DNA from 4 places in the Alkalicoccus luteus genome. Region 2 is predicted to be linked to each of the others. Evidence: riboswitches for the same ligand, from Rfam matches in the RefSeq annotation. Region 2 holds a riboswitch; each other region holds the start of a gene.
What was found. A riboswitch is a leader RNA that binds a small molecule or an ion and turns the genes downstream of it on or off. The one in region 2 is predicted to bind cobalamin.
Positions count from the first base shown of each region.

Region 1 (5,416 bases), on a different contig from region 2:
TTTGGTGCAAATCCAATTCATCCGGCAGATCACGAACGGCCGTTTTTTCTGCATACCAGCCTCGCTCATGAAGCTTTTGAATAATTAAATCTGCAAGCTCATCCGTATTCCCCGACATCGATTGAACAAGAACCGCGATCACAGCTCATCAAACCCGTTTTGCTCCGTTACTTTTGTATAGGCTCTGGATTTCTGCTCAAAGAAATCTGATTTTGTTTCATTCATCATGTCGTCACTGAATACTTGAATCCACGGCATTGGGTTTTCTGAACGATGATACAGGTTGGAAAGACCGAGCTGCCTGAACCGCTTATCTGCGAGGTATTCCACATATGCTTCATATTCATTCGTATCAATGCCTTTTATGTCCTTCAAAAGGACAGCGGCCCACTCTTTTTCAAGCTCAACCGCCTTAGCGATCGTGTCATAAATAAATGCTTCGTTTTCCTCTGTCCGAAGCTCTTCGTTTTCAGCCATCAGAATTCGGATAAATTGGGAAATGAAATAGGCATGCTGCATTTCATCACGCTGAATGTAGCTGATCATCGTACTCGTTTTGACCATTTTTTGATTGCGGGCGAGGTGATAAAAAAATGCAAATCCAGCATAAAAATAAATTCCTTCCAGATTGACAGAGTTAATACACAGCTCCAATAAACGCTGAGGTGAGGGGTTCTTCCTGAAACGTTCATAGGAATCCAGAATAAGGGCATTTCGCTTTCGGACGAGCGGATCATTTTTTGCGTCATCAAATGCTTTTGTTTGTTCATCGGTGGAAACGAGAGAACTCAGGACATAAGAGTACGATTCATTGTGCACGGCTTCCTGCTGCGCGATCACGGCAAATACTGCTTTAAAGCTCGGATCGCTTACATAATCAAGCACCATCGACATCGTTGGTGTCTGCAGACTGTCGAGTGAAGCCAGCTGCGTATTGACCTTTAAAAAAATCTCCTTTTCTGCGTCAGACAAGGCTTCCCACTGTTTAATATCGTCCTGCATGTTAATCTCCTGCGCTTTCCAGAAGTTAGACAGTAAAACGTGGTACATATCGTACATTTGCGGATAGGCGATATCGTTCCAGTTTAAAATGCCGGAAGCTCGTCCGTTTATAATGCCGGTCGATTTATTCGCGTGATCCGGCTCAAGCAGCTTCATTTTTGTCAATGTCATCGTATGCTCCATCCTTTCGTTTTGCTGCCTCCTGCAATCAGGAGTGACAGCTTTCGCATTCTTCAATTTCTCCCTGGGACGTGCTGCGCACATAATAGGTCGTTTTCAGCCCTTGACGCCAAGCCTCCATGTGCAGCTGCAGCAGGTCTTTTGCGTGAATATCGTGGCGGACATACAAGTTAAAGCTGATTCCCTGATCGACATGGCGCTGACGCGCTGCGTTTTGGCGGATGCTCCAGTGCTGATCCAGCTCATGCCTGGCCCTGTTGTAATATGGGTACGTATGATGCGTAAGGTCCGGCGGTGTAACCTTGAGCTTGAAATTTTTCTTTTCTTCCGCGTACTCCAGTGCATAAACAGGATCAATGCCATCTGTCGAACCGGCAATTTTTGCCGTTGATGAATTTGGGGCGACCGCCATCAGCCAGCCGTTTCGAATTCCTGTCTCAGCTGTTTTCTGCTTCAGCTGCAGCCAGCGGTCTGACGTATAGCCCCGCCGCTCAAAGTACCGGCCATTTTCCCACTCTGAGTGCCGAAAAGCAGGATAAGCTCCTTTCTCCTCTGCGAGCGCTGCACTTGCCTGAACAGCGGCAAACGCAATCCGTTCATACAGGTCATCCGCGAAAGCTACCGCGTTCTCTGATTCCCAGTCAATATGGTTCACAGCAAGTACGTGGTGCCAGCCAAATGTTCCGAGACCGACGGCCCGGTATTTTTTATTCGTCTCCTGTGCCTGGCCGACAGAAAGCGTATTTAAATTAATAACATTATCGAGCATTCTTACCTGTATAGCTACCGTCCGCTCAATCACATCATCTCTGCAGGCTGCAGCCAGGTTGATAGAGGAGAGATTGCAGACGACGAATTCACCCGGCTTTCGCACGATCACGATACTTCCGTCTTCCGCCACATATTCATCAGTGATTTCTGAGGCGGACATATTTTGGGCGATTTCGGTACAAAGGTTGCTGCAGAATATCGAGGTACGGCCCATTGCCTTTTTGTTCGGGTTGCCTCTGTTCACTTCATCCCGATAGAACATATAGGGCGTTCCAGTTTCCAGCTGAGCGATCATGATGCGTTTCATGATATCCATCGCACGGTACGTCTTCCGCGGAAGCATCGGATGCGCGCAGGCTTCCTTGTATTTTTCAGTAAACGCAAGGTGGTCCGTTTCATCATAGAAATCCTCCAGACCGAGCGAATTGCCGTTCTCATCCTTCCATCCCATGATGGTCTTCACCTGATGCGGACAAAATACCGACCACTCTCCACTGCTGCGTCCGGCTTCATCTGTTTCTTCCAGCATTCTCATAAAGTGATCAGGAATACTGACGCCCGTAAATATATCGTGCGCTTTTCTGCGCTCATCTCCATTGTTTGTCTTCAAGTCCAAAAACCCGCTCATAATATCCTTGTGGAAAATATCTAAATAAACTGCAACAGCCCCCTGCCGCTGGCCAAGCTGGTCGACGCTTACAGCAGTATCATTAAGCAGCCTGATCCAGGGAATAACACCTGAAGAGGTCTCTTTAAAGCCTTTAATGTCCGAACCAAGCGCTCTCACCTTGCCAAAATAAACGCCGATTCCTCCGCCATCCTTACTGAGTCTTGCCGTATCCCAATTGTTTAAGTAAATGCCGTCCAGCGAATCCGAGACGGTGTCGATAAAGCAGGAGGAGAGTTGCCCGTAGCTTTTCCCTGCATTTGCTAACGTAGGCGTCGCTACCGTCATGTAGAGGTTAGACAGCGCCCAGTATGCCTCTTCTACGAGCATAATCCGTTTACTGGCTGGCTCATCTTGCATCAGGGCCATTGCGATTACGAGCCACCGTTCCTGTGGAAGCTCCCACACCTGCTTATCATGATCTCTTGCCAGATACCGGTCTGCGAGCAAAAACAGTCCGATAAATGTAAATGAATGATCCCGGTCCGGCTCTATTATTGTTTCTAATTTTTCAATTTCTGCTTTTGAATACGACTGCAGCAGCGAGGAGCTGTAAATTCCCTTATCCGTCAGTACCTGCAGCAGTTCATAAAACCCGCTGTAAGCCTTATAACCGCGCTGAGCCTCTGCCTGCTCATAAAGTCGCGTTAAGTAAAACCGGGCTGCTGCAAATGTATAATCCGGCTGGTCCATGGCGATCTTGTTAAGGGAGGTATGCAGCGCATGATCAAACGCTTCCTCCTCCTGTTTCGATTCGACCTGCTGTTTCAGTTCCGATAAATCAAGTTTGTAGTTGTTTTCCAGCTCGTTGATCGTGAGCTGAATCCGTGATTGTAGTGCAGATTTCATTGAAATGCCTCCCTTTTCTTCTACATGATTCACTATATTGAATGATGCAGCACAAATCAGCAGAACCAAAAAAGTGCCTCTTCGGAGGAAGAGACACGAAAAAGGAAACAGCACAGACGCCCGGCATAACGGCGCTGCACCATTCCCTTTCTCAATCCCCGAAGAAAAGAAACGTCTGAAACGTACGGCAGGTCTCCTGGCTTCTGCTTCATCCTTACAGCCTCCCTTCCCGTTAAAAAACAGTGGGTGATCGGCTGCTCGTCAGCAGTTACAGTTGCGGGGACAGCTCCGGCTTTTAACCGGATTCCCTATTAAACCGCTTTTGCGGTACCTGTACGTTTCTGCACGCTATATTTAGATGTCTACTTGCTTATACACTCAATATATTGATTATGCTACCTCTATTCCCAGCTATTTGCAACATGAAACTTGCAGAATAGCAAATCATTTTCAACGACATACTGGTAGACCGCCTTCAGCTGACCATATTTCTTTTTTTGTCAAAAGATGCAGGTTTCGTTGTTCATCTAAAGCTTTTTTCCGTTCATGAAATATTGCGCTGCAAGACTCTCTTCTTCTGACAACGGTTTTCCGTATTCGTCCATCAGCAAGTTTTTCAGTTCTGCTTCATCGCCTGCACGAGCGCTTAACGAGGCTGTTTTCTCCAGCAGCTCCAGCTCCTCGATAAACAGTTCTTTCGACAAGGGCTTCCAGTGTGATATGACGTTCCAGGCTGAAGCAAAAGGCTTCAGCTTTTTTACAAGCTGCTTTGTTTCGTCTGGCGTATAGTGCCAGGATGATGCATATAAGTTCGGAGCAGTAATATCTCCTGCAAACAAAATATCTTCCTCTGCAAGGTGAACAATCAAATGATCAGACGCGTGGTTGCCGCCAGCATGAACGAGCCGGCAAGTGATTCCGCCGAGGTCAAGTACCAGCTCATCGTTAAACGTTATCTCCGGCATATGGATACGTATAAAACGTTCAGCTGGAAATTCTTTTTTTATCGCTTCTGCACAGAAACGAATCTCTTCTCCGGTCTTGACCCGCTCGTCGAGTGCTTCATCCTCCCATGAATAGGACGACAAACGCTGCAGCTCTGTTTTCGTCGCCTCTGTGCTGATAACAGGCGTTCGGTTTAACGCCGACGCCCCGAAAACATGGTCCCAGTGCCAGTGGGTCAGAACAGCCAGTGAAGGGGCAGGAACACCGCTTCGTGTTAATTCGTCTAAAAACAGACGCACGTGTGCTTCTGAGTTTCCGGCGTCGATCAGCAGCGTCAGATTATCCCCGACTACTGCGCCAAGAATGGGCCTGTCTGTTTCTTCGACCGGTGTGAGATAATAAAATCGCTCCGAGAGCTTCTTTAATTCCTGCATGAAAATTCCTCCTAGTCCGGCTGCTTCAATAAGACTGCAAGTGCATCCCTGTTATCGGTGATATCCTCCAGCGTATACTGATCCAGCACATCCAAGTAGGCTGTCAGCGCATCAGAAAGAGCAAACTGAAGCTTGCATGCCGGTGTAATTGGGCACGTGTTCGTTTCACTGTTAAAACATTCCACCAAATGAAAATTGTCTTCGGTATGTCTGACAACTTCGCCAATATTTATATTCTGCGGTTCACGTGCAAGTCGGATACCGCCGTTCCTGCCACGGATTGTCTCTATGTAGCCGAGCTTACCGAGTCGATACACAACCTTCATAAGATGGTTTTTGGAAATGCCGTAAGCCTCTGATATGTCCTTGATTTGCGACAGCTTTCCAGATGGCTGAACTGCAGTGTACATAAGCACCCGGAGTGAAAAATCGGTATATTGAGTTAAATGCATGGCGGTTCCCCTTCCATTTCCTGCTGCTGTTTCATAAGTAAATGCTGCTTCAACAGTATCCTGTCAAAGCAGCACCATGTCTTTCTATCAGTGTAGCATATGAACCCGCTCGAAAG
Region 1 covers NZ_JBPZEY010000011.1:42,693-48,108, forward strand. The annotation lists gene ACSZLD_RS14010 (flavodoxin domain-containing protein) at 1-142, opposite strand, end outside; gene ACSZLD_RS14015 (ribonucleotide-diphosphate reductase subunit beta) at 139-1,173, opposite strand; gene ACSZLD_RS14020 (ribonucleoside-diphosphate reductase subunit alpha) at 1,211-3,469, opposite strand; cobalamin riboswitch at 3,639-3,820, opposite strand; gene ACSZLD_RS14025 (MBL fold metallo-hydrolase) at 3,997-4,848, opposite strand; gene ACSZLD_RS14030 (Rrf2 family transcriptional regulator) at 4,860-5,300, opposite strand.
Region 1: it holds a riboswitch for cobalamin, as region 2 does, so the genes downstream of both, ACSZLD_RS14020 (ribonucleoside-diphosphate reductase subunit alpha) here and ACSZLD_RS11795 (hypothetical protein) in region 2, are expected to answer to the same signal.

Region 2 (5,416 bases):
CACCTCGCCTCAAAAGGCGGGCTGCGCACGATGATCGTGGAAATCCCGCCCGGCGACTCGATCGGCGAGCCCCACTCCCACGAAGGAGAGGAATCTCACTTCGTGCTGGAAGGGAAGCTTCTCGCCGAACAGGGCGAAGACTCGTTCATCGTTGAACAGGGCGACTCCTTCAGCTGGAACGCAAGCGTCCCCCACTTCGTGCAAAACGTCGGTGACGAAAAAGCTGTTGTGTACATTGCGATCTATACCGATACCGAGCTGATCGACGTGCTGTAAGAGAAGGTGCGCTGCCTCTTTAACGAGCCGGATTCTTGGCGCCGTGTCCCTCCGCCATATTATGATAGCGGATAAGGAGCGTTCGCGCTCCGGGTTTACGATAAAGGAGCTGTTTACGTATGGTCATGGCAAAAGCACGCGCGGTGGACGGACCGCATCAGTCGTTTCGCAAGGCGGACATCCAACGCCGCGAGCTCGACAAGCACGATGTATTACTGGAGATCCACTATGCCGGCATCTGTCACTCTGACATTCATACGGCACACGGCGATTGGGGCGAGGCCCACTACCCGCTCGTTCCCGGTCATGAAATCGCCGGGATCGTCAAAGAGGTCGGCTCTGACGTCACGAAGTTCCAGCCGGGCGACCGCGCCGGCGTCGGCTGTATGGTTGAATCTTGCGGCTCGTGCGAGAACTGCGAAGCCGGAGAAGAGCAGTACTGCTTAAAAGGCAATACGCCGACGTATGACGGCGTCGATAAATACGGAGAGCCGACGCAGGGCGGCTACTCGACGCACATCGTCGTGACAGAGGATTTCGTCCTCCACATTCCGGAAAACCTGCCGCTGGATGCTGCTGCGCCGCTTCTCTGTGCGGGCATCACGACCTTTTCTCCGCTGAACCGCTGGCAGGCCGGACCAGGCAAAAAAGTAGCCGTCGTCGGACTCGGCGGACTCGGGCATATGGCCGTCAAAATCGCGAATGCAATGGGAGCGGACGTAACCGTGCTCTCTCAGACGCTGAACAAGCAGGACGACGGGCTCCGCTTTGGTGCAAGCGCCTATTATGCAACGAAGGATGAAGAGACGTTTGATACACTCGCCGGACAGTTTGATCTGATCATCAACACCGTGAGCGCGAAAATCAACATCAACGACTACCTCTCCCTGCTCCGCTTAGACGGAACGCTCGTCAACGTCGGTGCTCCGGCAGAGCCGCTGGATGTACACGTCTTTTCCCTGATCCCGCAGCGCCGCTCCTTCGCCGGCTCGCTGATCGGCGGCATCCATGAAACGCAGGAAATGCTCGACTTCTGCGCCAAGCACGAGATCATGCCGGAAATCGAAGTCATTTCCGCAGACGACATCGACGACGCTTACGAACGCGTACAGAAATCAGACGTCAAATACCGCTTCGTGATCGATACGAGCACGCTTTAATTGGTAAAAAGGAGCCCTCTGCGAGAAGATGCAGAGGGCTTATTTTAGCGTATGGAGCTGAAGTAAGTACGGCGGACGTCCTCTTTCCCTTGGTTCCTATACGCGAAGAGCCTCGTTAATCCTTCTTCTTTCGGAGGCCGTACATGAGAACAGCAACCAGCACTGCAGCAATGATGATGAACATGACAGGTTCCATCTTCCTGCTCCTTTCCCACACTGCGTTCGTACATTCAGCATAGCTCCATGGCATAAAATCAGCTAGATGACCATCGACTTATCTTTTCGTTTCCCTCTATATGGAAAATTTGCACGTGTTACACTACAGGTAACCGGCCTTTATTGGAGGTGGAATGATGCTTTGGAAAACGGTCCTGCTATTTGTCTTCGGCGCTCCGTTTCTGACCGCTATGAGTCAGTGGACGGGCGGATCGTATACGCTGATCGACAGCATCGCCGTGTTAAGTTTCGTCGTCCTGTTCACGTTTGCTGGGCGCTATTTGACGAAACCGCGTCAAAAGCAGACGGAAGGCTGATACGCCGGCTTATCGTAGCACTGCCGCTGTTAGTCGTGCTATAGTAATAATGTTCCATGTAGCAAACAACTGCATAAGTGAGTGATTCAGGTGCAGCGAGGCGTTCTGCTTTGCTGCTTAAAAGGGAAATCGGTGAAGAGTCCGATGCTGTCCCGCAACTGTATTCGTGAGCGACCCGGAGTTGCCACTGTTTCTGCTGAGAGCGGAAATGGGAAGGAGCCGGGAAGCGATGAGCGTAAGCCAGGAGACCTGCCTGTTTCAGCAGACATTCGTACCTACGAGGATAGGAGATGTTAAGTGTGAGTATACCGTATGGACCCGTGCGCCTTGCTGCGCCGCTCCAGCGCTTGGTTAAGCGTGCGCTCTTCTTAACAGCTTCCTCAAGGGAGTTGTTTTTTTATTGTGATGACAAGGAGGGCACGTATGAACGAGCGAACCGAACACTATGAGGAGCAGCTGACGTCATTTTTTATGTATCAAACGCTTTACCTGGAAAACGCCGCCTCCCTGCGAGAACACGTCGAGCATCTGCAGCAGAAGCTGGATGCGTCCGAAAAGCAGCATCTGGAGGCTGCCTATCAACTCGTGCTGCAGCACATCGCCGGAAGCAGGCAGACGACATGACCGGGCTGAAGCAACGAAACACGACCAGACAGGAGATTCTGAGTGCCGCTCACGAGGCGTTTGTTGACGGCGCTCTGACGACGTTTTTATTCGTCAATATTTCCGTGATCAACCTGTATTTGAAGGAGAAAACATCGTACAACAACAGCTTTGTTTATCAGTTCGCTAATCTCTATGTACCGCTTGGCGGGGCCGCGTTTATGCTGCTGCTCATCATGATGATCGAGCCATCGGCCGTCCTGGTCGGCCTCATCTGGACCGCAGTCGGCGTCGGCTATCTGCTCTACATGACCAACGTCTTCTCCAAGCCGCTCCCGCAGATCAGCCGAAGAACATTGCCGGAGTGAAAAATGTTATACGACGATAACACCCCCTCGCTGCAGGAAAGCAGGAAGGGGGTGTTTTTTGTAGATTTTTATGGATTTTAGAAACGTTCTTTATTCCAGATAGGACTGCACTTGTTCATCAAAATCATCTGGATCATGGGACTCCAGGATAACTTCCTCATGATCGAACAAGAAGAATGCCGGCAGCTCCTCGTAATCGAGTCCTGGATAATCAAGGTTATCCGGATCTGGATCACGATTGGCTCGAAACACGCGAATGGCTGTCTCTTCTTCATATACTTCTGCTTCAACAAAATCAACTGCCTCCGGTTCCCCGATCGCAAAGACGGCGTACTCCCCTTCACTTTCCGCCAGCAGCTCCTGATAGACCAAGTTCCCTTGATCAGAAGAACAAGCACCCAGCAACAACAGTAAGCTTAAACCTGCTATGAATCGCACAAAACCCATTTACAGAAACACCTCTCCATTTTTGTTGTCAACCTCTTCCTGTCCCTTCCTTCTTCTAGCCTGCAGCTAGTATTCCTTCAAGGATGTCGTTTTGATTAAGGCATCATCATAAAAACATGCGGTTCGATAAGCACGTTAAGGTAGAAGCTGAACATAATAAAAAACCCTCTGCCGGGTTGGTAGCAGAGGGTTTTGACGAGTTGGGCGCCGTCCACAGGCGCCCAGCCGCTGTTGTTTGAAATTATCGCTTCGAGAACTGAGGTGCACGACGTGCTGCTTTAAGACCGTATTTCTTACGCTCTTTCATTCGTGCATCACGAGTCAGGTAGCCAGCTTTCTTCAGAGCCGGACGGAATTCCGGATCTGCTTGAAGCAGTGCGCGTGCAACACCGTGACGGATTGCACCGGCCTGGCCTGTGTAGCCACCGCCGTTTACAGTCACGTGAATGTCGTACGTGCCTTCTGTTTGTGTTTCAGCCAGTGGCTGCTTTACGATTACTTTGAGTGTTTCGAGGTCGAAGTAGTCATCGATGCTGCGCTTGTTGATCATGATCGTACCATCACCTGGTACGAGACGCACGCGGGCAACGGAGTTTTTACGACGACCTGTTCCATTGTATTGAACTTGTGCCAAGAAAATTCCCTCCCTTTAAATTATCCGCGTAGCTCGTACGCTTCTGGTTGTTGTGCTGCGTGTGGGTGCTCGCTTCCAGCATACACGTGCAGTTTCTTTCCTGTCTGACGGCCGAGCGGGCCTTTTGGAAGCATTCCTTTGATGGAAAGCTCAAGCAGACGCTCCGGCTTGTTCGCACGCATGTCGCCTGCAGAAGTCGCCTTCAGGGAACCTGGGTAACGGCTGTGACGGTAGTAGTACTTGTCCTGCAGCTTGTTACCTGTCAGGTGGATCTTGTCAGCATTGATGATGATGACATTGTCACCAGTATCGATGTGCGGGGTGAATGTTGGCTTGTGCTTCCCGCGGAGCAGGCTTGCAACCTCAGAAGACAGACGACCGAGCGTCTGGCCTTCTGCGTCAACAACCAGCCATTTGCGTTCTACTTCAGTTGGCTTCGCCATATATGTTGTACGCATGATTAATTTCCCTCCTAAATGTGACTCATTCAAAAAAACAACTTACGATCTAATCGATTCCGTACCCGGGGCAAGTGGGCATAAGAATACCGTTAACCATCATATAATAGATGCTCTGCTGTGTCAATACGAAAAAACACACGGGCGAGTTGTTTTTCCATCTTTTTTTACTGCGGATGGATTTTAGCTGCGAGACGTGCCTTCAGCTCCTCTTCCGTGTAGTCGACGCCGGCTAAATAAAGGCCGTGGCCGGGGGCTGTTTTCGCAGCGAGCGTACGGTCTTCTGCATGAAGCAGCTCCGGAAGTGACTCCGGCTCGCGGCTGCCGTACCCGATGTCTAACAGCGTGCCGGTCATGACGCGCACCATCTGGTACAAAAAGCCGCTCCCGATAAAGCGCAGCACCCACTCCTCGCCTTCCCGGATCACGTCGATCGCGTACATCGTCCTTACTTTGTCCTCGACGTCCGTGCGGGGCGAGGAGAGGCTCGCAAAGTTGTGCGTGCCGAGCAGATAGGCAGCCGCTTTCTGCATGCGCTCTGCATCCGGCTCGTGCCGCAGCTGGTACACGTAGTGTCTGCGGAAGACGTCCCGCTCCCGGGCTGTCGTGAGCCGGTAGCGGTATTCCTTCGCCACAGCTCCATAGCGGGCGTGAAACCCTTCCGGAGCCGTCTCAGCGTGTCTCACGTGGATGTCATCCGGCAGCAGGCTGTTCAGTGCCATCGGCCAGCGCTCTTCCGGAATAGCGAGCGGCGTATCGAAGTGAACCGGCTGGCTTAGTGCATGCACGCCGGTGTCCGTTCGCCCCGACGACGTGGACGGCCAGCTGGCTGCTTTATGCAATTTAGCGAGCGCCCGCTCGACCTCTCCCTGGACCGAGCGCGCGTCCGGCTGCTTCTGGTAGCCGCGAAAGCCGCTCCCGTCATAGCTGATCTGCA
Region 2 covers NZ_JBPZEY010000008.1:53,780-59,195, reverse strand. The annotation lists gene ACSZLD_RS11810 (helix-turn-helix domain-containing protein) at 1-276, shown strand, start outside; gene ACSZLD_RS11805 (NAD(P)-dependent alcohol dehydrogenase) at 396-1,436, shown strand; gene ACSZLD_RS11800 (hypothetical protein) at 1,790-1,969, shown strand; cobalamin riboswitch at 2,041-2,240, shown strand; gene ACSZLD_RS11795 (hypothetical protein) at 2,393-2,593, shown strand; gene ACSZLD_RS11790 (hypothetical protein) at 2,590-2,940, shown strand; gene ACSZLD_RS11785 (hypothetical protein) at 3,031-3,387, opposite strand; gene rpsI (30S ribosomal protein S9) at 3,629-4,021, opposite strand; gene rplM (50S ribosomal protein L13) at 4,042-4,479, opposite strand; gene truA (tRNA pseudouridine(38-40) synthase TruA) at 4,647-5,416, opposite strand, start outside.

Region 3 (5,416 bases), on a different contig from region 2:
ATGGCGGTCGGCGCTGTTGATGCAAACAACAACCGTGCGTCTTTCTCCAGCACAGGTCCGGCTGTTGAAATCGCAGCACCTGGCGTCAGCATTCAGAGCACGTATCCAAACAACGGCTACCGCAGCCTCAACGGAACGTCGATGGCAGCTCCGCACGTAGCCGGTGTTGCAGCCCTGCTGATGCACTACCGTCCAAACTACTCTGCCCAGCAGGTACGAAGCGTGCTGAACAACTCCGCACAGCCGCTTGGCAACTCCAACCACTTTGGAAACGGACTTGTCGGCGCCTACCGCGCATTTGTTTATTAGGATCCAATTATAATGAAAAGAAAGCTCCCGGATGTGAGATCCTGGGAGCTTTCTTCGTTTTGGCGAGGGCAAGGCGGAGCAAAGGCTAAACGGTCAGGGCATGCATAAGTTTTGGCTGGGCTCAAACCTTTCATTTGCCGGCCGTAATTTATCGAACAATGCTCGAATCTTTTCATTCGGCGACTCAAACTTATCAAGCTCGCGCGTCAACTTATTATTGTTATTACCATGCGTTCGACATAGCGAAAAAGTTTTCATTTCGCCTATGAAAGTTTTCATTCTGCACCCGCAACTTGTCAAACGCTGCCACTAATCAAAGAAGCCCCCGTCCGCAATCGTCTCCCACTTACACGCCGCTGGTCCGACTTGTGAGAGTTTCCCGGACGGTTTCTGCTGCCTGCTGCATGTTGCGAAGGGCAGCTTCGACTTCGGTCTCATTACGGGTTTTCAAGCCGCAGTCCGGATTCACCCAAAACTGGGAGGCAGGCAGGACGCTCAGGCAGCGCTCGATCATGTCGGTCATTTCTCGAACCGGGGGAATACGTGGGCTGTGAATATCATAAACGCCGAGTCCGATGCCCTTGTCGTACGTGCTGTCCTCGAACGCCTGAATCAGGCCGCCGTGGCTTCTCGATGTTTCAATGGAAATGACGTCGGCGTCCATGGCACTGATTGCATCAATCATATCGTGAAAGTCGCTGTAGCACATGTGCGTATGGATCTGGGTTTCCGGCTGCGCAACAGCGGACGCTGCGCGAAACGAGTTGACAGCCCAGTCCAGGTAATGGGCGCGTTTCTCCCGTTTCAGTGGAAAGCCTTCCCGAAGAGCCGGTTCATCTATCTGGATCATACCAATGCCTGCTTCTTCAAGGGCTTCAACTTCTTGCTGCAACGCTTCCGCAAGCTGATAGGCCGTCACCGATTTAGGCACATCGCTCCGTTCAAATGACCACTTTAAAATAGTTACGGGCCCGGTGAGCATGCCTTTTACCGGGCGATCCGTCAGAGATTGAGCATAGGCGGTTTCAGAGACGGTCATCGAACCTGGAGCAGAAACAGTCCCGTAAATGAGCGGCGGCTTGACGCAGCGGGAGCCGTACGACTGGACCCAGCCGTTTTGTGTGACGGCCATACCGTCCAGCTTTTCCCCGAAAAATTCTACCATGTCGTTGCGTTCAAATTCACCGTGCACGAGGACATCGAGCCCGATATCTTCCTGAAGCTTAATCCAGCGCTGCATTTTTTCTTCCACCATTGCACGGTAGCGTTTAGCGGAAAGTTCTCCGCGCCGATAGGCGGTTCTTGCTTTTCGCATATCGGTCGTCTGAGGGAGGCTGCCGATCGTTGTCGTCGGCAGAAGCGGGAGCTGCCAACGGGCCTGCTGCAGCTCAGCGCGGCGTGAGAAAACAGGCTCTCTCATCGCGAGCTTTTCACTGCTGCTGTCTCCTGCTGCCGGATAGCGTTTTCGGAACCGGGAAAGAGACGCCTGATGACCGTCCAGCGTGTTCTCCGGAGAGCCCGTGCAGACCTGCTTCAGCAGCTGGAGCTCCTGCAGCTTTTCGTCAGCGAAAGCCATGCCCTGCTTCAAGTCCTCGACGAAGCGTTCCTCCTGCTTAAGGGAAACCGGTACGTGCAGGAGGCTGCAGCTTGTCTGCAGGATTAATGGGTTTTCCGGACAGAGCACTTCAACGCGTCGAACGAGCTTCTGTGCTTCGTGGAGGTCGCTTTTCCAGACGTTACGGCCATCAATCACGCCGATGGCGAGCGCCGCATTCTGGTGAGGCGGATGCTGCCGCAGCTGCTGGAGCGTATCGCCGTCGTCATACATCAGATCGAGTCCGAAGGCGTGAAACGGAAGAGTGGCGAATAAATCCCAGTGCGTCAGCGATTCAAAATACGTCTGCAGCTGCAGCGGTGCCTTCGGGACCAAGTCAAGCAGCTGCTGGAGCCACTTAGCGGCCTGCCCGGCTTCTTCATGGGTCAGGGACGTGACGAGAGCAGGCTCATCAAGCTGAATGAGTGGAGCGCCTGCCTCGTGCAGTTCGCCAATCACTTTTGCATACAGCGAAAGCAGGACAGACATGCAGCTGTCGCGGTGCTCCGCTTCCAGTCCTTTCGCAAGCGTCATAAACGTATAGGGTCCGACGAGCACCGGCTTTGTCTTTATGCCCGCGGCTTCCGCCTCCCGATACTGTTCAAGCGGATAGTTTCGCGTAACGTCAGGCACCCAGCTGTCTTCCAGCTCAGGCACAATATAGTGATAGTTCGTATCAAACCATTTCGTCATTTCCATCGCAGGCGCCTCGCGCGTCCCGCGTGCGGCTGCGAAATACTGATCGAGCTCATTTCCGGACAAGGAAGCGAAACGCTCCGGTACCAGATTAAACATAAATGCCGTATCCAGCATATGGTCGTAATACGAAAAGTCGCCTGTCGGCACCAGATCGAGTCCGCTTGCTGCTAAACGGGTGAGCCTTTCCAGCCGGATGGCTTTCATCCGTTCCTGCAGCTCTGCTGCGGTTATTTCTTCTTTCCAGTACGCTTCAAGTGCGCGTTTCCACTCCCGGTTTTCACCGATGCGCGGATAGCCTTGTACAGATGTTTTCATGCTTATTCCTCCTTCAGATGTATGACGCCGACACAAACAAAAAGCCGTGCCGAAAAGGGGGAAACCCTTCCGGCACGGCAGCAGGACAAAACAGGTGTCTTTCCAGCACGAACGAAGCTTTGGCCGCACGTGTTTTGCGGCAAAGCTGAACAAGCCTGTTTCCACCTCCCTATGACCCGTAGGGCTGATGGTAAAGAACGACAGGCAGGTCTCCTGACTCAAGGATGAACACAGCCGCACCTTCCCGGAAAAAATCCAGTGGCACAGCGGCTGCTAACCTTTTACAGTGGCGGGACCGTTCCGGAGTTGCACCGGATTCCCTTTTAAGATCTGGCGAAGCAGATCACCTGTTGTTCATTACGTTATCAAGTTTGTCGTCATCATACAGGAAAAGGGAGTAAGTTGTCAAAATCATCTAAAAGAAGCGCGGCTTCATTTTTCCCATAAAAAGGATATAATAGAAGGGAGGTGAGAACACATGAGCATCCATTTTCATGATGAACGGTTAAAAGGGAGCTATAACAGCAGGGACGCCGACGCTGACTGGGTAAAAACGATGCAGGAGCTGACAGCAGGAGAAGATATCAAGCATGCCGCAGACATTGGCTGCGGCGGGGGGATCTATACGAACGAGCTGCTGAAACTTGGGGCTGATAGAGCAGTCGGCATTGATTTTTCGGAAGTAAGCCTGCGCGATGCAAAAGAACGTCATCAGCACGAGAGACGGCTCTCATTTCAGCAGGGGACCGCGGAACGAACCGGTCTCGCCCGGTGCGGCCAGGATCTGGTGGTTGCCCGGGCACTGATCCATCATCTGTCGGATACAGCCGCTTTTCTGAAAGAGGCAGCACGGGTGCTGTGTGCGAAAGGGCGGCTGATCATACAGGACCGGACCGTTTCAGACTGTCTGCTTCCCGGAAGCCACGTGCACATCCGGGGTTGGCTGCTTGATTATTTTCCGCACCTTGCCGAGGTCGAAAAAAAGAGGCGTCCGAATAAAATGGACGTCCTCGAGCAGATGAAAGCTGCCGGCTTTACCGGTGTGACAGTTTTTTCTATATGGGAGAAGCGAAAACAGTTTGCAACGAGGCAGCAGCTGCTGGATGATCTTCGCCAGCGAACGGGACGGAGTATTTTACACGAACTGACAGACAGCGAGCTGGAAGCGTTTCTCGATTTTCTGCAGACGAAGCTTTCGGAAGGGGCTGTAACAGAAGCCGACCGGTGGACGATCTGGACAGGACAGGCTACTTGATCAGCCCGCGTGCCTGCATCACATCAGCAAGACGCCTGCAGGCCGTGTAATAGGCAGCACGACGGTAGGAGACGCCGGAATCCTGCTTGGTCCGGTTCGTGCGGCTGAAGGCCTGGCGCATGTAGTGCTCCAGCTGACTCAGCGCATCGGCCTTGCTCCATTCTTCCTTGCGCTCGTTCATCCGCCACTCCAGGTAGGAAACGACGACACCGCCGGCATTGGTCAGGATATCCGGGAGTACCTCAATGCCGCGTTCTTCCAGCACCCGGTCTGCATCTGCTGTTACCGGACCGTTCGCGCCTTCTGCGATCAGGTCTGCCTGGATCAGCCGGGCGGTCTCCTCATCAATAGCGCCGCCCATGGCGGCCGGGATCAGCACGTCGCACGGCACTTCAAATACGGCCGCTGACTCATGGTCTCCGCCAAGGCTGCCCGTGTCGGTTTTTTCCTTCAATACTTTCTCCACGTTTAGTCCATTCTCATCAAAGACAGTGGAAGAGGAGTCTGACATCGCCGTAATGATCGCTCCTTTATCAGCGAGAATGCGGGCGCAGAACGATCCGACGTTTCCGGCTCCCTGGATGGCGACTTTCAAATTATTCAGGCTGCGGTCCTGTTCCTTGAGCCGGCAGCGAATCGTATGAACGATGCCGGCTGCCGTGGCTTCCACCCGGCCCGGGATGCCTCCGATAACCGGATCTTTCCCGGTGAAGACGGCATTATATGGATCATGCAGATGTTTTTCGTATTCATCCAGCATCCAGCCGATTTCCTGCTGGCCGATGTTGACGTCCGGAGCGGGAATGTCCTGGTCGCGGCCGATGTAAGGGGACAGCTTGCGGATGTAGGAGCGGATTACGCGCTCGCGTTCGTTATCAGACAGTTGTTTTGGATCTGCAGCAATTCCGCCTTTTGCGCCGCCGAAGGGCAGGTGCATTAAGGCATTTTTCATCGTCATCCAGGAGGCGAGCAGCGACGTTTCGTCGATGTTTGTTTCCGGGTGGAGCCGGATGCCGCCTTTACCGGGACCCAGCAGGGAGGAGTGCAGTGTACGGAAACCCTCCACCACGCGCATGTTTCCTTCATCGGATTCATAAGGAACCGAAAAGGCGAGCTGCCTCTCCGGAATGCGGAGCAGCTGCTGAAAATCGTCATGCAGCTCCAGGTGTTCAGATGCTTCGTTGATCATGGCATAGAGTTCTTGCGTGTTCATCCAATCAGCTCCTTCACAGTGTCTACTCCGG
Region 3 covers NZ_JBPZEY010000004.1:261,085-266,500, reverse strand. The annotation lists gene ACSZLD_RS07590 (S8 family peptidase) at 1-309, shown strand, start outside; gene metE (5-methyltetrahydropteroyltriglutamate--homocysteine S-methyltransferase) at 656-2,917, opposite strand; cobalamin riboswitch at 3,104-3,283, opposite strand; gene ACSZLD_RS07580 (class I SAM-dependent methyltransferase) at 3,396-4,172, shown strand; gene ACSZLD_RS07575 (Glu/Leu/Phe/Val family dehydrogenase) at 4,165-5,385, opposite strand.
Region 3: it holds a riboswitch for cobalamin, as region 2 does, so the genes downstream of both, metE (5-methyltetrahydropteroyltriglutamate--homocysteine S-methyltransferase) here and ACSZLD_RS11795 (hypothetical protein) in region 2, are expected to answer to the same signal.

Region 4 (5,416 bases), on a different contig from region 2:
GGTTGCTTACAAGGAGGTCTTAACCGGCATGATTCGATTTGCAGGCTCTGCATCGAGCTTTGCAAATTCCGTTAACTCGCATATACTAGGACGCAGCAGATGCAGGTGTTCAGCCTGCCTGAATAAAAGGAGGAATTGACATGGCAGAACAGCGAGGCATGATGCTGGTGCAGACAGGTAACGGGAAAGGGAAGACGACGTCGGCTGTTGGAACGGCGGTTCGGGCAGCCGGACGAGGGATGAGCGTTAAAATGCTGCAGTTTATCAAATCGCCGGAGCGTACATACGGGGAAACAATATCGCTGCGAAAGCTGGGGGTTGAAGTAGAGCAGCTTGGCATCGGCTTTACGTGGACAAAAACGCCGGAAGAACACCGTGAAGCGCTGCGTAAGGCCTGGCCAAAAGCAGTAGAAGCACTGGATGGGAGCTACGATGTCGTCATTCTGGATGAGCTGAACAACGCGCTTGCCATTGATTCCTTTCCAATTGACGATGTGCTTCCGCTCGATGATGTTCTCTCGGCACTGACCAATCGTCCGAAGCACGTCCACGTTCTCGTAACAGGTCGAAACGCACACGAAAAAATAAAAGAAGCCGCTGATCTCGTTTCAGTCACAGAAGCCGAGAAGCATTATTACGATGAGGGCATTCCGGCGATTAAAGGGATTGAATTTTAATGAAAGCAGCGCCGCTGATGATTCAGGGTACGCATTCCGATGCAGGAAAAAGCGTGCTGACTGCCGGCCTCTGCCGTGTATTTGCGCGTCAGGGCTTTAAGACAGCGCCGTTTAAGTCACAAAACATGGCACTTAATTCGTATATCACGGCGGATGGTCTTGAAATCGGCCGGGCACAGGGCATGCAGGCCGAAGCGTGCGGAATGGAAGCGGACACGGACATGAATCCGATTCTACTTAAGCCATCCGGCTATAACCGGTCGCAGGTCGTTGTAAACGGCAAGGTTCTTCGCGCCATGGAAGCAACGGAATATCGGGAGCAGTACTTTGAGAAAGGCCTTCAGACGGTGACGAATGCCTATAACCGCCTAGCCTCCAGAACAGAGCGGATCGTGATAGAAGGAGCAGGGAGCCCGGCAGAAATTAATTTACAGGACCGGGAAATCGTGAATATGCGCATTGCCCGCATGGCCGAGGCACCTGTCCTGCTTGCAGCAGATATCGACCGTGGCGGCGTTTTTGCATCGATTGTTGGCACGCTTGAACTGTTGAGTAGAGCAGACAGAAAGCGTGTGAAGGGCTTCATCATCAATAAATTTCGCGGAGATCAGTCTTTGCTTCAGCCGGGACTTGACTGGCTGGAGGAGTATACCGGAAAGCCGGTCGCAGGGGTGATGCCCTATCTGCCGGATCTCCGCCTGGAAGAAGAGGATTCGCTTGGCTTGGAGACATACGGAAGGGGAACGGCCGGCAGGGATCTCGATATTGCGGTTATTCGCTTTCCTTATCTATCCAATTACACGGATCTGGACCCGTTCCGGTTTGAACCGGACTGCGCTGTTCGATTCGTCGAGCGGCCTGAGCAGCTAGGCGAACCTGATTTGCTTATTCTGCCAGGCAGCAAAACGACGGTTGCCGATGGACAGTTTTTGATCAGAAACGGATTGAACGAAGCGATTGCAGAAAAAGCGGGAGAGATGCCAATCATCGGAATTTGCGGCGGCTATCAACTGCTTGGCAGAACAGTCGAGGACCCGGCAGCTGCGGATACAGAGCTGAGAGAGTGTCAGGGGCTGAATGTGATTCCGGATATGAAGACGGTGATGGATCCAGTGAAAACGACAGTGCGTATCTCAGCGAGCGTTAACTGGGAGCGTGAAGTGCATTCGCTCACTGGATATGAATTGCACATGGGGCAGACCGTTCACGAAGCTCCGGAGTGGTTATCCGGCGGGATTCATGGCAGCAGCGCGGCAGTGAACAACGTGTACGGCACGTATATGCATGACATTTTTCATAACGATACATTCCGCCACGCACTGCTGGACAGCTTGAGACGTCAAAAAGCGCTCCCGCCTGTCCGCAGGGTGAGCGTTGCAGAAGAGAAAACGAAGGCATTTGACCGCCTGGCCGATGCAGTCGAAGCACATCTTGATATGGAGCTGATTGAACGGCTGATGAACGAAGGGAGACAGACAGATGAACTGGCGTGAAGCGGCAGAGAACATACCTGAGATCGATCAAACAGCAGCTGAACAGATGCGGATGCATCTGGATTCGCTGACAAAGCCGCAGGGCAGTCTCGGCAGGCTGGAGGAATTGGCCGTAACGCTCTCCGGCATGCAGGGAGATTTGCAGACGGGAAAGCCTGCGGTGCTTGTATTTGCAGGTGACCACGGGGTGACAGCTGAAAGGGTCTCGCTTTACGGGTCAGAAGTCACCGCTCTGATGGCGCAGAATTTTGTGACCGGCAAAGCAGCGGTTAACGTTCTCGCGAGACAGATCGGAGCAGATGTTTATGTGTATAACGTGGGGATTGATGCAGCTGATACGGCAGCTATCAACCGCAACGTTCGTCGCGGTACCGGAAATATAGCAAAGGAACCGGCGATGACTGCAGCAGAAGTAAAGCAGGCACTTCAAATTGGAGCCGACGCCGTTGAAGCTTCAAAGGCAGATATTATCATCCCCGGGGACATGGGCATCGGCAATACAACGGCAAGCAGCGCGCTGCTGTGTGCGTACACGGGACTTTCTCCGGAAGCGGCAGCGGGCAGTGGGACAGGTGTAGAGGGGCCGCAGCTCAAGCATAAAATCGAGGTGATCGGGCGAGCGGTGAAGCGGTCTGATGCGAAGGAACCGCTTCACATATTAGCTGATTTAGGCGGTTTGGAGATCGCGGCTATGGCCGGAGCCATGGTTCGCGCGGCTTCAATGCGGAAGCCGGTTCTCGTAGACGGGTTTATTGCAACTGTTGCAGCAATAGCTGCAGCAAAACTTGCACCAGGAGCAGAGCGCTTTTTTCTTTACGGACACAAATCTGCAGAAGCAGGTCATGCAGCGGCGCTGGAAGCAGCTGGCGGAAAACCGCTGCTTGATTTAGGGATGCGTCTCGGCGAAGGGACCGGGGCGGCCGCTGCTTATCCGCTGCTAAAAATGGCACAGGCGCTGACGGAAGAAATGGCGACGTTTGCCGATATCGGCCTTGCCTGACAGAACAGATGTAGACTTTTTCCAGCAGTCCATACTATAATACAAAGTAGAACTGAAAAACGTAACGCTCGTCAGCAGAGAGGTGTCGGCATCAGCCGATGAAAAGGGAAGCCGGTGTGAATCCGGCACGGACCCGCCACTGTAAACGCACAGGCATTTCACAATCCACTGCATTCCGCGGGAAGGGTGAGGCTGCCGTTTATGCGTAAGTCAGGAGACCTGCCTCTCTGTCGATTTAAACACCTTCGGGAAAAAGGTTGTTTGAAGTGCAGACGAGGAGATTTCCGGGAATCTGAAACGGCTCTCTTCATGCATTTTATTCAGCGCAGTCCTTCGAAGGGCGGCGTTTTTTTATGTTCCACTACATAATCATGGGGGAGTAACGATGAAAAAAATGACGGCACCGCTTCTGCTATCAGCCGCGCTCATCATCAGCGCATGCGGGACAGAGGGAAACAATGAGAACGGGAATACGAACACGGACAATCAGGAAGCAAACGAAGACACGACTGGCAACAATGAGGCAGCGGAAGATGAAGAAGGAGCTGCAAATAACACAGAGAACAATGTATCAAACGAGGAGCAAAATGATGAGGATAATGAAACAGCCGGAGAGTTCCCGGTAACGATAACGGATAACGCAGGCAATGAAGTGACGATCGACGAAGAACCGGAAACTATTGTTACGCTGCAGCCAAGCGATACAGAAATATTATTTGAAATCGGCGCAGGCGACAGACTCGTAGGGGTTTCGGAGTATTGCAATTATCCGGAAGAAGCGCTCGAAATTGAAAATGTCGGGGCGCAGGACATGGATTTGGAACGCATTCTCTCTTTAGAGCCTGACATGGCACTCGTTTCGGATTATCACGCCTCCAGTCATGATGATAGTTTAGAGCAGTTGCGTGATGCCGGAATTGATGTCGTTGTTGTGCGGAATGCCGAATCGTTTGAAGGCACTTATGACACGATTGAAACACTCGGCATGCTCACCGGAACAGAAGAAAATGCAGAAGAACTCATAGCGGAGATGGAGAGCGGCATGGAAGAGCTCGCGGAGCTTGGAGAAACGATCGACGAAGAAGAGCGCAAGCGCGTCTGGGTGGAAGTAGCACCATCTCCGGATATTTTCACTACTGGTACCGGCACCTTCATGCATGAGATGCTGGAGACGATCGGGGCGGAAAACGCAGCGGAAGAGCATGAAGGCTGGGTGAATTTGACCGAAGAAGAAATTGTCACGCTCGAGCCGGACACGATTGTCACTACCTACGGATACTATGTGGAGGATCCTCAAGAAGAAGTAATGAACCGCGATGGCTGGAGTGATGTTCCTGCTGTGGCAAACGAGGACGTACACGATGTGCAAAGTGATATCGTGACGCGCTCCGGTCCGCGCCTTGTAGAAGGAACCCGTGCCGTAGCTGAGGCTGTATATCCGGATGTTTTCGAATAAAGCATGGCTGTACTATGCAGGGAGCCTCGGTCTTCTTGCTGCTGCGATAACACTTGGACTGTTTTATTCAAGCGTAACGGTCCCGGTTCCGCATATTTTGCATATTATTCTGGATAAAACAATCGGCGCTCAGCTGCTGGATGACGTTCCGTCCAACCAGTACTCGATTATTTGGGAAATCAGGCTGCCGAGAGTGCTGCTGGCTCTATGTGTTGGCGCGTCTCTCGCGCTTGCCGGAGCAGCATTTCAGGGGTTGCTGAGAAACCCGCTTGCGGACCCATATACGATCGGCGTTTCCTCCGGTGCGGCCCTCGGCGCTGTTTTCGTTATCTTTTTCCAGCTCACGATCGTAGGACTTGGTGCATTTACGCTCCCGGCTGTATCGATTGTGAGCGGGTTTCTCACGCTCATGCTTGTGTTCGGGCTTGTAAAGCTCAGCAGCAGAAGTTTGGCGATCGAAACGATTATCCTTGCGGGAATTATCGTCAGTGCATTTATCGGATCAATCATTTCACTGATTATCTCGCTCGGCAGCCAGGATGAAATGACGCAGATTATTTACTGGCTGTATGGGAGTGTTGGTATGAGAGGCTGGAGCTACGTGCAGCTGATCGTACCGTTTCTGATTATCGGTTCCATTATGCTCGTCACCCGCTACCGGGACCTGAATGCACTTGCGCTCGGAGAAGAAGCTGCCGGTCATATTGGTGTAAATGTCGGCCGCGGGAAAGTGTTTATTCTTGGCGGCGCGTCGCTGCTGACTGGTGCGGCCGTTGCTGTATCGGGTACG
Region 4 covers NZ_JBPZEY010000004.1:147,430-152,845, reverse strand. The annotation lists gene ACSZLD_RS07040 (cob(I)yrinic acid a,c-diamide adenosyltransferase) at 141-677, shown strand; gene ACSZLD_RS07035 (cobyric acid synthase) at 677-2,170, shown strand; gene cobT (nicotinate-nucleotide--dimethylbenzimidazole phosphoribosyltransferase) at 2,157-3,170, shown strand; cobalamin riboswitch at 3,234-3,411, shown strand; gene ACSZLD_RS07025 (ABC transporter substrate-binding protein) at 3,556-4,626, shown strand; gene ACSZLD_RS07020 (FecCD family ABC transporter permease) at 4,613-5,416, shown strand, end outside.
Region 4: it holds a riboswitch for cobalamin, as region 2 does, so the genes downstream of both, ACSZLD_RS07025 (ABC transporter substrate-binding protein) here and ACSZLD_RS11795 (hypothetical protein) in region 2, are expected to answer to the same signal.